One region of the Shewanella sp. DNRA4 genome, then DNA from elsewhere that is predicted to be linked to it. Evidence: predicted binding sites of a transcription regulator. Region 1 holds the regulator's gene; the other holds the start of a gene.
The links. Region 1 encodes sigma-54, which starts transcription at its own class of promoters, with help from an activator protein. Its sites were predicted from a motif close to GTTGGCACGNNNNTNGNNT; they were not measured.
Positions count from the first base shown of each region.

Region 2: the regulator sigma-54 is predicted to act here: its motif matches at 2,148-2,166, upstream of HG547_RS10305 (flagellar hook-length control protein FliK).

Region 1 is NZ_JABAIP010000003.1:80,198-84,600, reverse strand. Features, by position in the region: gene lptC (LPS export ABC transporter periplasmic protein LptC) at 1-425, shown strand, start outside; gene lptA (lipopolysaccharide transport periplasmic protein LptA) at 412-963, shown strand; gene lptB (LPS export ABC transporter ATP-binding protein) at 960-1,691, shown strand; gene HG547_RS04005 (RNA polymerase factor sigma-54) at 1,798-3,273, shown strand; gene hpf (ribosome hibernation promoting factor) at 3,302-3,589, shown strand; gene ptsN (PTS IIA-like nitrogen regulatory protein PtsN) at 3,592-4,035, shown strand; gene rapZ (RNase adapter RapZ) at 4,032-4,403, shown strand, end outside.
Region 2 is NZ_JABAIP010000008.1:91,149-95,551, reverse strand. Features, by position in the region: gene fliH (flagellar assembly protein FliH) at 1-339, shown strand, start outside; gene fliI (flagellar protein export ATPase FliI) at 308-1,645, shown strand; gene fliJ (flagellar export protein FliJ) at 1,657-2,100, shown strand; gene HG547_RS10305 (flagellar hook-length control protein FliK) at 2,251-3,945, shown strand; gene fliL (flagellar basal body-associated protein FliL) at 4,029-4,403, shown strand, end outside.

The sequences.
Region 1 (4,403 bases):
ATCTGCGCAGCATCGAGTTTAACGAGCAAGGACAAGTCAATAGTCGCGTCACGGCAAAGCACATGGAACACTATGAGCTTAAAAACCAAACCGACTTTATTCAGCCTGTCTATCTTGTGTATCCCGACCAAGGTAAAGCAAAATGGCAGATCAGAGCCGATCAAGGTCGACTCAACAAAGATACTGGCAAGGTTGCATTAGAAAATAATGTTATTATCGATGCCATCAGCCCTGGTGAACCGATACAAACCTTGTCCACCAGTTTTTTAGAACTCGATCTCAACACAATGATAATGACCTCTGACCGCATCATTTACGTCACAGGGAAAGATTTTAATATTCAAGGGCAAGGCCTTTATGCCGACCTTAACGCGCAGGAAGTGCAATTGACCAGTCAGGTAGTAGGAACCTATGAAGCAAAATAACATATTACTTGCCAGCCTAATGCTAATGATAAGCATGAATGCCTTCGCCAAGATCGGTGACTTACAGCAAGAAGTGAAAATTAAAGCCGTCAGTCAAACCGCAGACATTAAAAACAATCAGATCATTTTCTTCGGTCCCGTTGAAGTTGTTCAAGGCTCAATTAAAATCCATGCGGATCAACTCCGTGCATTTTCTGTCGAAGGCGAAAATAGTAAAGTCTTACTGGCTACTGGAAATCCGGCAACCTACAGCCAAATCCTTGATGATGGCCGCCCTGCATCTGCTAGCGCCAAAGAGATTCGCTATGAAATGGCCACTCGGACGTTGACCCTAACTGGTACAGCGACCCTAGACCAAGCGGGTAGTCAAGTTACAGGCAATTTAATTCGTTACGATATTATTCAGCAAAAACTGATCGCCGAAAGTAGCGGCAATGGTGATGATCGCGTAATTACCATTATTCAACCTGATAACTATCAGGAAGAACTCAAAAATACACCAACAGATAAACCTGTGAAAAAACAGGATTCTAAATGACCCAAATCACCTTAAAAGCACAGAATCTCGCCAAGAGTTATAAGAGTCGTCAGGTTGTCAAAGATGTCAGCCTGACGGTCAAAACGGGTCAAGTCGTCGGCCTACTCGGCCCTAACGGCGCGGGCAAAACCACCACCTTTTACATGGTCGTGGGCTTAGTTAAAAGCGATAAAGGCCATATCTTTATCGACGATGATGATTTAACCGCCGATCCTATGCATCTGCGTGCCCGCAAAGGTATTGGTTACCTACCACAGGAAGCGAGTATCTTTCGTAAATTAACCGTACACGACAACATCATGGCGGTACTGCAAACCCGTAAAGAGCTCAATAGTGACCAGCGCGAAGAAGCACTAGAGCAACTGCTAGAAGAGTTCCATATCACCCATATTCGTGACAGCCAAGGCATGTCCTTATCGGGCGGTGAACGTCGCCGCGTCGAAATTGCCCGCGCCTTAGCGGCCAACCCCAAGTTTATTCTGCTTGATGAGCCCTTTGCGGGCGTTGATCCGATCTCCGTTATCGATATCAAAAAAATTATCGAGCAGCTTAAGAGCCGAGGCCTTGGTGTACTGATCACTGACCACAATGTGCGCGAGACCTTAGACGTCTGTGAACATGCTTACATTGTGAGTCACGGTAATCTTATTGCCGAGGGCACACCCGCAGAGATCTTAGACAATCAGCAAGTTAGGGCGGTGTACTTAGGTGAACAATTCAGGCTATAGTTACTAAAACAAAGCTAATAAGCCTTGAATTTGAGAGCGCTAGGCTCCATCCATATGATATCAAGCGACCTAAACTCACAATAATAACCTAGGGATCAGCGGTAACATGAAAGCGTCACTCCAGCTCAAACTGGGTCAACAGTTAACCATGACGCCACAACTTCAGCAGGCCATTCGCCTGCTGCAACTGTCGTCATTGGAACTGCAACAAGAAATCCAGCAAGCCTTAGACTCTAATCCTCTTCTCGAGCTGGAAGAGGAGCAATTTGACGCGCCTAGCGAACGTAAGCAAGATATCGCCGATACCGACTTTAGCGAAACGACTGCCCAGCCACAGGAACAAGATAATTCAACCGTGGACATTGCCGAGTCGCTGACCAAAGAATCTCTGCCCGAAGAGTTACCCATGGATACCACTTGGGATGAAGTCTTTACCGCATCGCCAAACTCAGGTTCTGGCGCTAGCCGTGAAGATGACATGCCCTTCCAAGGGGAAACTAGCGAGGGGTTGTACGAACATTTAGAATGGCAAAAAAACCTCACGCCCTTCTCTGAAACCGATTTAGCCATTGCCACCGCGATTATTGATGCCATCGACGATCAAGGTTATCTCACTCAAAGCACTGAAGATATCCTCGAAGCCATGGGCAATCCCGAGATTGAACTCGACGAAGTTGAAGCCGTGCTCAAGCGTATTCAACACTTCGACCCCGTTGGTGTGGCGGCAAGGGATTTAAGCGAATGTCTGCTTATTCAACTCTCCCACTTCTCGCCGGATACTCCACACCTCGAAAACGCCCGCATGTTGATCAAAGATCATTTAGATCTGATCGCCGCTCGCGACTTTAGGCTGTTAATGCGTAAGACCAAACTGAAAGAGGACGAGTTAAGGGACAGTATTGCGCTGATCCAAACCTTAAATCCTCGCCCCGGTTTACTCATCACCCCTGTCGATGAAGAATATGTGATCCCCGATGTATCGGTGTCGAAGAAAAACGGCCGTTGGGTGGTCGAATTAAACCCTGACTGCATGCCAAAAATCAACGTAAATCAGCAATATGCAGCCATGGCGCGCAGTACCAAAAGCCAAGCCGATAGCCAATTTATCCGCGGGCATCTGCAAGAAGCCAAGTGGTTTATTAAAAGCCTTGAAAGCCGTAACGAAACACTGCTCAAGGTGGCAAACTGTATAGTGCAATATCAACAGGGTTTCTTCGAATACGGTGAAGAAGCCATGAAACCTATGGTCCTAAACGATATCGCCGAGGCGGTAGAGATGCATGAGTCCACCATTTCACGGGTGACCACACAAAAATACATGCATACCCCAAAAGGACTTTTTGAACTAAAATATTTCTTCTCAAGCCACGTCGGGACGGATGATGGCGGTGAGTGCTCATCCACAGCAATCAGAGCTTTCATTAAGAAACTGGTTGCAGCGGAAAACCAGAAAAAACCATTAAGCGACAGCAAGATGGCTCAACTTCTGGCAGAACAGGGAATTAACGTTGCGCGCAGAACCATTGCGAAGTACCGAGAAGCGATGCTTATTCCCCCTTCCAATCAGCGTAAAAGTTTATAGCCTATTGTGAGTATCGGAGGACGTTTCTATGCAAATAAACCTAAGTGGACACCATATCGAGATTACTGAATCGTTACGGGCATATGTTGAGGAAAAGTTTTCAAAACTTGAACGTCATTTCGAACAGATCAATAATGTGCACGTTGTGCTCAATGTTGAGAAAATGCAACAAATTGCCGAAGCGAGAATCAACCTCACCGGTGGTGAAGTCTTCGCGACTTCAGAGCATGCAGATATGTATGCTGCCATAGACGTCCTGATTGATAAACTTGATCGTCAGGTTATTAAACACAAAGAGAAGTTAACAAAACACTAGCAATGGAACTTCGTACCATACTGCGGCCGGAGTGCACAACCTGCGCCACTCCGGGCAGTAAGAAAAAGGTACTGGAACTCATCAGCGACTTAGCCGCTGCCCAGTACCCCACCCTCTCATCTCAAGAGATCTTCGAAAGCCTCGTGGCGCGCGAAAAGATGGGTAGCACAGGTATAGGTAACGGTATCGCCATTCCACATGGTCGATTAACCGATATAACACAACCCATAGCGATATTGATAAAATGTGAGGAGCCGATAGCCTTTGATGCTATCGATAAACAACCCGTCGATATTTTATTTGCACTACTCGTGCCTGCCGACCAATGTCAGCAGCACCTAAGTACCTTGTCATGCATGGCTGAAAAGCTCAGTGACAAGCAAATATTAAAACAATTGCGCAAGACGCATGATGAAACGGAACTCTATCAGGTAATCATTGGATGAAACTGGTCATAGTGTCAGGGCGTTCAGGCTCAGGCAAATCGGTCGCACTTAGAGTGCTTGAAGATCTCGGCTACTATTGTGTCGATAATTTGCCTTTGCCGTTGATTGGCAGTTTGCTTGAACAGCTCAAAGGCAGTAACGATCTCGTTGCTATCAGTGTTGACGTGCGTAATTTACCAGAGCAAGACAAAGTGCTGGTTAAACAGCTTGCCAGCCTGCCTACGGGCACTGAACTCACCAGCTTCTTCTTAAACTCCAGCGATAAAGTGTTGCTCAAACGCTACAGTGAAACGCGGCGCTTACATCCCTTATCGAAGAGCCGAGTGTCACTGCAAGAAGCCATCAAGCTTGAAGGCAAATTGCTCGAG
Region 2 (4,403 bases), on a different contig from region 1:
GTTGCCTTGGTTGAAACCTTATATTCCAGTACCCAGTTGAACCGTAATCAGTGGCAATTAGAGGCCGATCCTAGCTTAACAGTGGGGGATTGTATTATCAGTAGCCAACGCTCGTTGGTGGATTTAACCCTTTCCTCGCGGATTGATGCCGTGTTTGAATCGCTGCGTAATCAGCAATCTCACTTAGCGTTACAGCAACAACAGCGACAAGCTGCTCTTGATGACGAAAATGCCGCTAAAATCGCCCCTAAATCAACACTGGACGATAATGAACTGTTAGCTCAACCGCAAGCTGATGGAGAGCAAGATGCACAATCGCCGCCATCAACTGCTGAATAAACTGAATCATTGCATCAATAAAGTGCCCCCATTTCGCGCCGTTGCCTGTGGGCAATTAGTGCGCGTTGTCGGCTTAACCTTAGAGGCAAGTGGCTGTCGAGCACCCGTCGGTAGTTTGTGTTCTATTGAGACCATGGCTGGAGAGTTAATTGCCGAAGTCGTTGGTTTTGATGATGAATTATTATATCTCATGCCAATTGAAGAGCTGCGTGGCGTGTTACCCGGTGCGCGGGTTGTTCCCCTTGGAGAGCAGGCGGGTCTGAATGTGGGCTTATCCCTGTTAGGGCGCGTGCTCGACGGTAATGGTGTGCCGTTAGACGGCCTCGGCGCGTTATCTACCGAACAGCAGGCACCAAGACACAGTAACGCCATCAACCCACTTTCTCGCCGTGCGATCACTGAACCACTCGATGTGGGCGTACGCGCCATCAATGCCATGCTAACTGTTGGCAAGGGACAACGTATGGGCTTGTTTGCGGGCTCGGGTGTGGGTAAGAGTGTGCTGTTAGGTATGATGACCCGGGGCACGACCGCAGACATTATTGTGGTGGGGCTCGTTGGGGAGCGTGGCCGCGAAGTCAAAGAATTTATTGAAGAGATCCTAGGTGAAAAGGGCAGAGCGCGTTCTGTTGTGGTGGCGGCGCCCGCCGATACCTCCCCGCTGATGCGCCTTCGCGCCTGTGAAACCTCGACTCGTATCGCTGAGTATTTTCGTGATTTAGGCTATAACGTATTGTTATTAATGGATAGCTTGACTCGTTACGCCCAAGCGCAGCGTGAGATTGCCTTGGCTGTCGGTGAACCGCCAGCCACTAAAGGTTATCCACCATCAGTGTTTGCTAAATTGCCGCGTCTGGTTGAACGGGCGGGTAATGGCGGTCCAGGACAAGGTTCTATCACTGCATTTTATACTGTGCTGACCGAGGGTGATGATCAACAGGACCCAATTGCTGATGCTTCTCGGGCTATCCTCGATGGTCATATTGTGCTGTCACGATCGCTTGCTGATTCTGGGCACTATCCTGCCATTGATATTGAAGCTTCTATTAGCCGTGTAGCACCAATGGTGATTTCCAATGAACATCTTGAGGCCATGCGCCGCGTCAAGCAAACCTATTCCCTTTATCAGCAGAATAAGGATCTTATTTCGATTGGCGCTTATGCACAAGGGAGCGATCCTCGTATTGATAATGCGATACGTCTACAACCTGCAATGAACGCTTTTCTGCGGCAAACCATGCGTGATGCCTTTAGTTTTGCTGATAGTCAAATGATGCTCGGGCAACTCGCTGCGCAATGTAAATAATTGAGGCCGTTATGGCGAATGCCGATCCCCTATTACTCGTATTAAAGTTAGCCCTCGATGCCGAGGAACAGGCTGCGCTGCTGCTCAAGTCGGCACAACTTGAGTGCCAAAAGCGCCAAAATCAGCTCGATGCGCTAAATAACTATCGCTTGGATTATATGAAGCAGATGCAGTCGCAGCAGGGGCAGGCCATTAGTGCGAGTCATTACCACCAATTCCATCGTTTTATTCGGCAAATCGATGAGGCTATTGCTCAGCAAAATCGTGTCGTAGCCGATGGTGAAAAGCAGAAACACTACCGTCAGCAGCACTGGCTAGAAAAACAAAAAAAACGTAAGGCTGTAGAACTACTGTTAGAAAATAAAGAGAAAAAGCGCCAAGTCATTGAGCTCAAAAAAGAGCAAAAAATGACGGATGAATTTGCTTCGCAGCAATTTTTCCGTCGTAAGAAGTAATTAACCAATCCGACAATCAATAATACTCGAATTTTTAATATCCATTTGTTGGCATTTTATTTGCTTGATTTATGCCAGATATAGCCAAAGCCGTATAAATTGACGTTTGCCCACGCTCTTTTTCCTCTGGGCGGATGTTTAGGAGCTTTTATGCAACAAATGAACAATATCCTATTAGTATCTAATGCGAAAAATAGTGCTGGCTCAAGTAAAATATTGGGGCAAGATGCTAATAGTGAAGACTTTTCTGCCGCTTTGGCTTCAGTGACATCTATTAGCTCATCCTCGACTAACACCAATGTTTCTCCAGATGTTTCTGCCAAATCGACAAAACAGAAAACAGATATTGATGATACTAGTGCAGATGATGAAGCTGATATTAGCTTGATTTTTGCTCAAATAGGCATGGCAAACGAGATGAAAAAAGCGGCCGCTCCGAGCGACTCTTTGCCGCTTGAAGCTCAATTAACGACAGAAGATGCCGCTAGCATCTTAGCCCCTGCAACAGAGGATGGCGCTTTACCAATGAAAGAGACTATCAAGCCAACTTTTTTAGATGAGCTAGCGAAATTTGCACAGTCGCATGAAGCTACCTTAACGAATGACTCATTAGATGAAACAATAGGTGAACAAGTTTTAGATCAAGCTAATGTGGTCGAACATCTGCAACAATTACCACAAAATCAACCATTGGGATTTCAGCAAGATGAGATATCTGGTGATCAAGAAAATATAGCCTCCTCTCTGCAAGATATTGCACCTAGGCAGGCACCCCCTATTAATACAGTAGGTTTGATTGCAACGGCGAATACTGAAACTGTGGATAAGACTGGCGCTTCGACCGATGATACGCTTATAGATGATGCATCAATGCTTGCAGAGATGCGAACTGAAAAATGGGTTAAACCGCCAGAAACCCCCATTTTACCGATTGAAGGGGAATCTATCTCTGAAGCTAACAAGTTAGAGGCGAAAGAGGTTGAACTAAGCAATAAGTCGATAAATCTGTCGCTCCCATCAACAGATAAAACGACTGCGCCAACGGTTGGACAGTCACCGTCAGTCAATACAGCTAATATGTCAGTTACCGATGCTGATGCCGTGATATTAAACTCTACGACTAAAGAGCTTAATGCCTTAGGTGCGGTTTCGGTTGAGCCTAATACTATTGACGACAATCCTTCACGCGCCGAAATTTCGGCAGGATTATTGTTAAAAGATGCCAAGTTAGCCGTCACACTGGATTCGCGGCAAGAAAACGCCTTATCTTCGCTCGATACTGGCCATGAAGAATCTGTTACAGAATTTAAGCCTGTTGATTTTAAAGCGGTATCGATACAACACTCTTTAGCTAACCAGCAAATTCAACGCCAAGAGATACCACAGGTTCATCTTTCCTTACGTCAAGGCGTTGAAAACCAAAATCAGATGCAGGAAATGATCCAGCGCTTTTCTCCTGTGATGAAACAGCAGCTTGTTACTATGGTTAGCCAAGGTATTCAACAGGCGGAAATTCGCCTAGATCCACCCGAACTTGGACACATGATAGTGAAAATACAAGTTCATGGTGAGCAGACGCAAGTACAATTCCATGTTGCTCAGGCGCAGACCCGCGATGTGGTTGAGCAAGCGATTCCTCGTTTACGTGAATTATTACAAGAACAAGGCATGCAACTCGCTGACAGTCACGTCTCTCAAGGTGACCAAGGACAACGCCGTGAGGGAGGATTTGCAGACAGTGGCGGTTCAAGTGGTGGAAATGTGGATGATTTCTCGGCAGAAGAACTCGATTTAGGTTTAAATCAAGCAACTAGTTTAAATTCGGGTATAGATTATTACGCTTAAGCAGGTAACCTATAGTAACAAAGTGGATTATAAACTGAGCCTTAATCCCATTCCCAAATTTAGCCTATTAAAGAGAACAGAAAATGGCCAAGGAAGAATCACTAGAACTTGAAAGTACTGAAGCACCAAAAAGTAAAAAGAAGCTATTTATTTTTATCGGTGTGGGTGTCTTTGTTGCGCTATTAATTGGTGGCGCGCTTTGGTTTTTCCTTGGAAGTAGTGAAGAGGCTCCTGTCGAGGCCGAAGGTGCTAAAACCGAAACGGCAGCGCCGGCTGCTGAGCCGGCATTGGCAGCTTATGTGCCGATGCCTCGCCCATTTTTATTTAACCTTCCAGGACCGGATCGCGCTCGGCTTGTTGAAATCAAAGTGCAACTTATGGTCAGAGGTCAAGATGATGATGTGTTGACGCAAAAGCACATTCCCTTGATCGAAGATGCGCTGCTAACCACTTTTAGT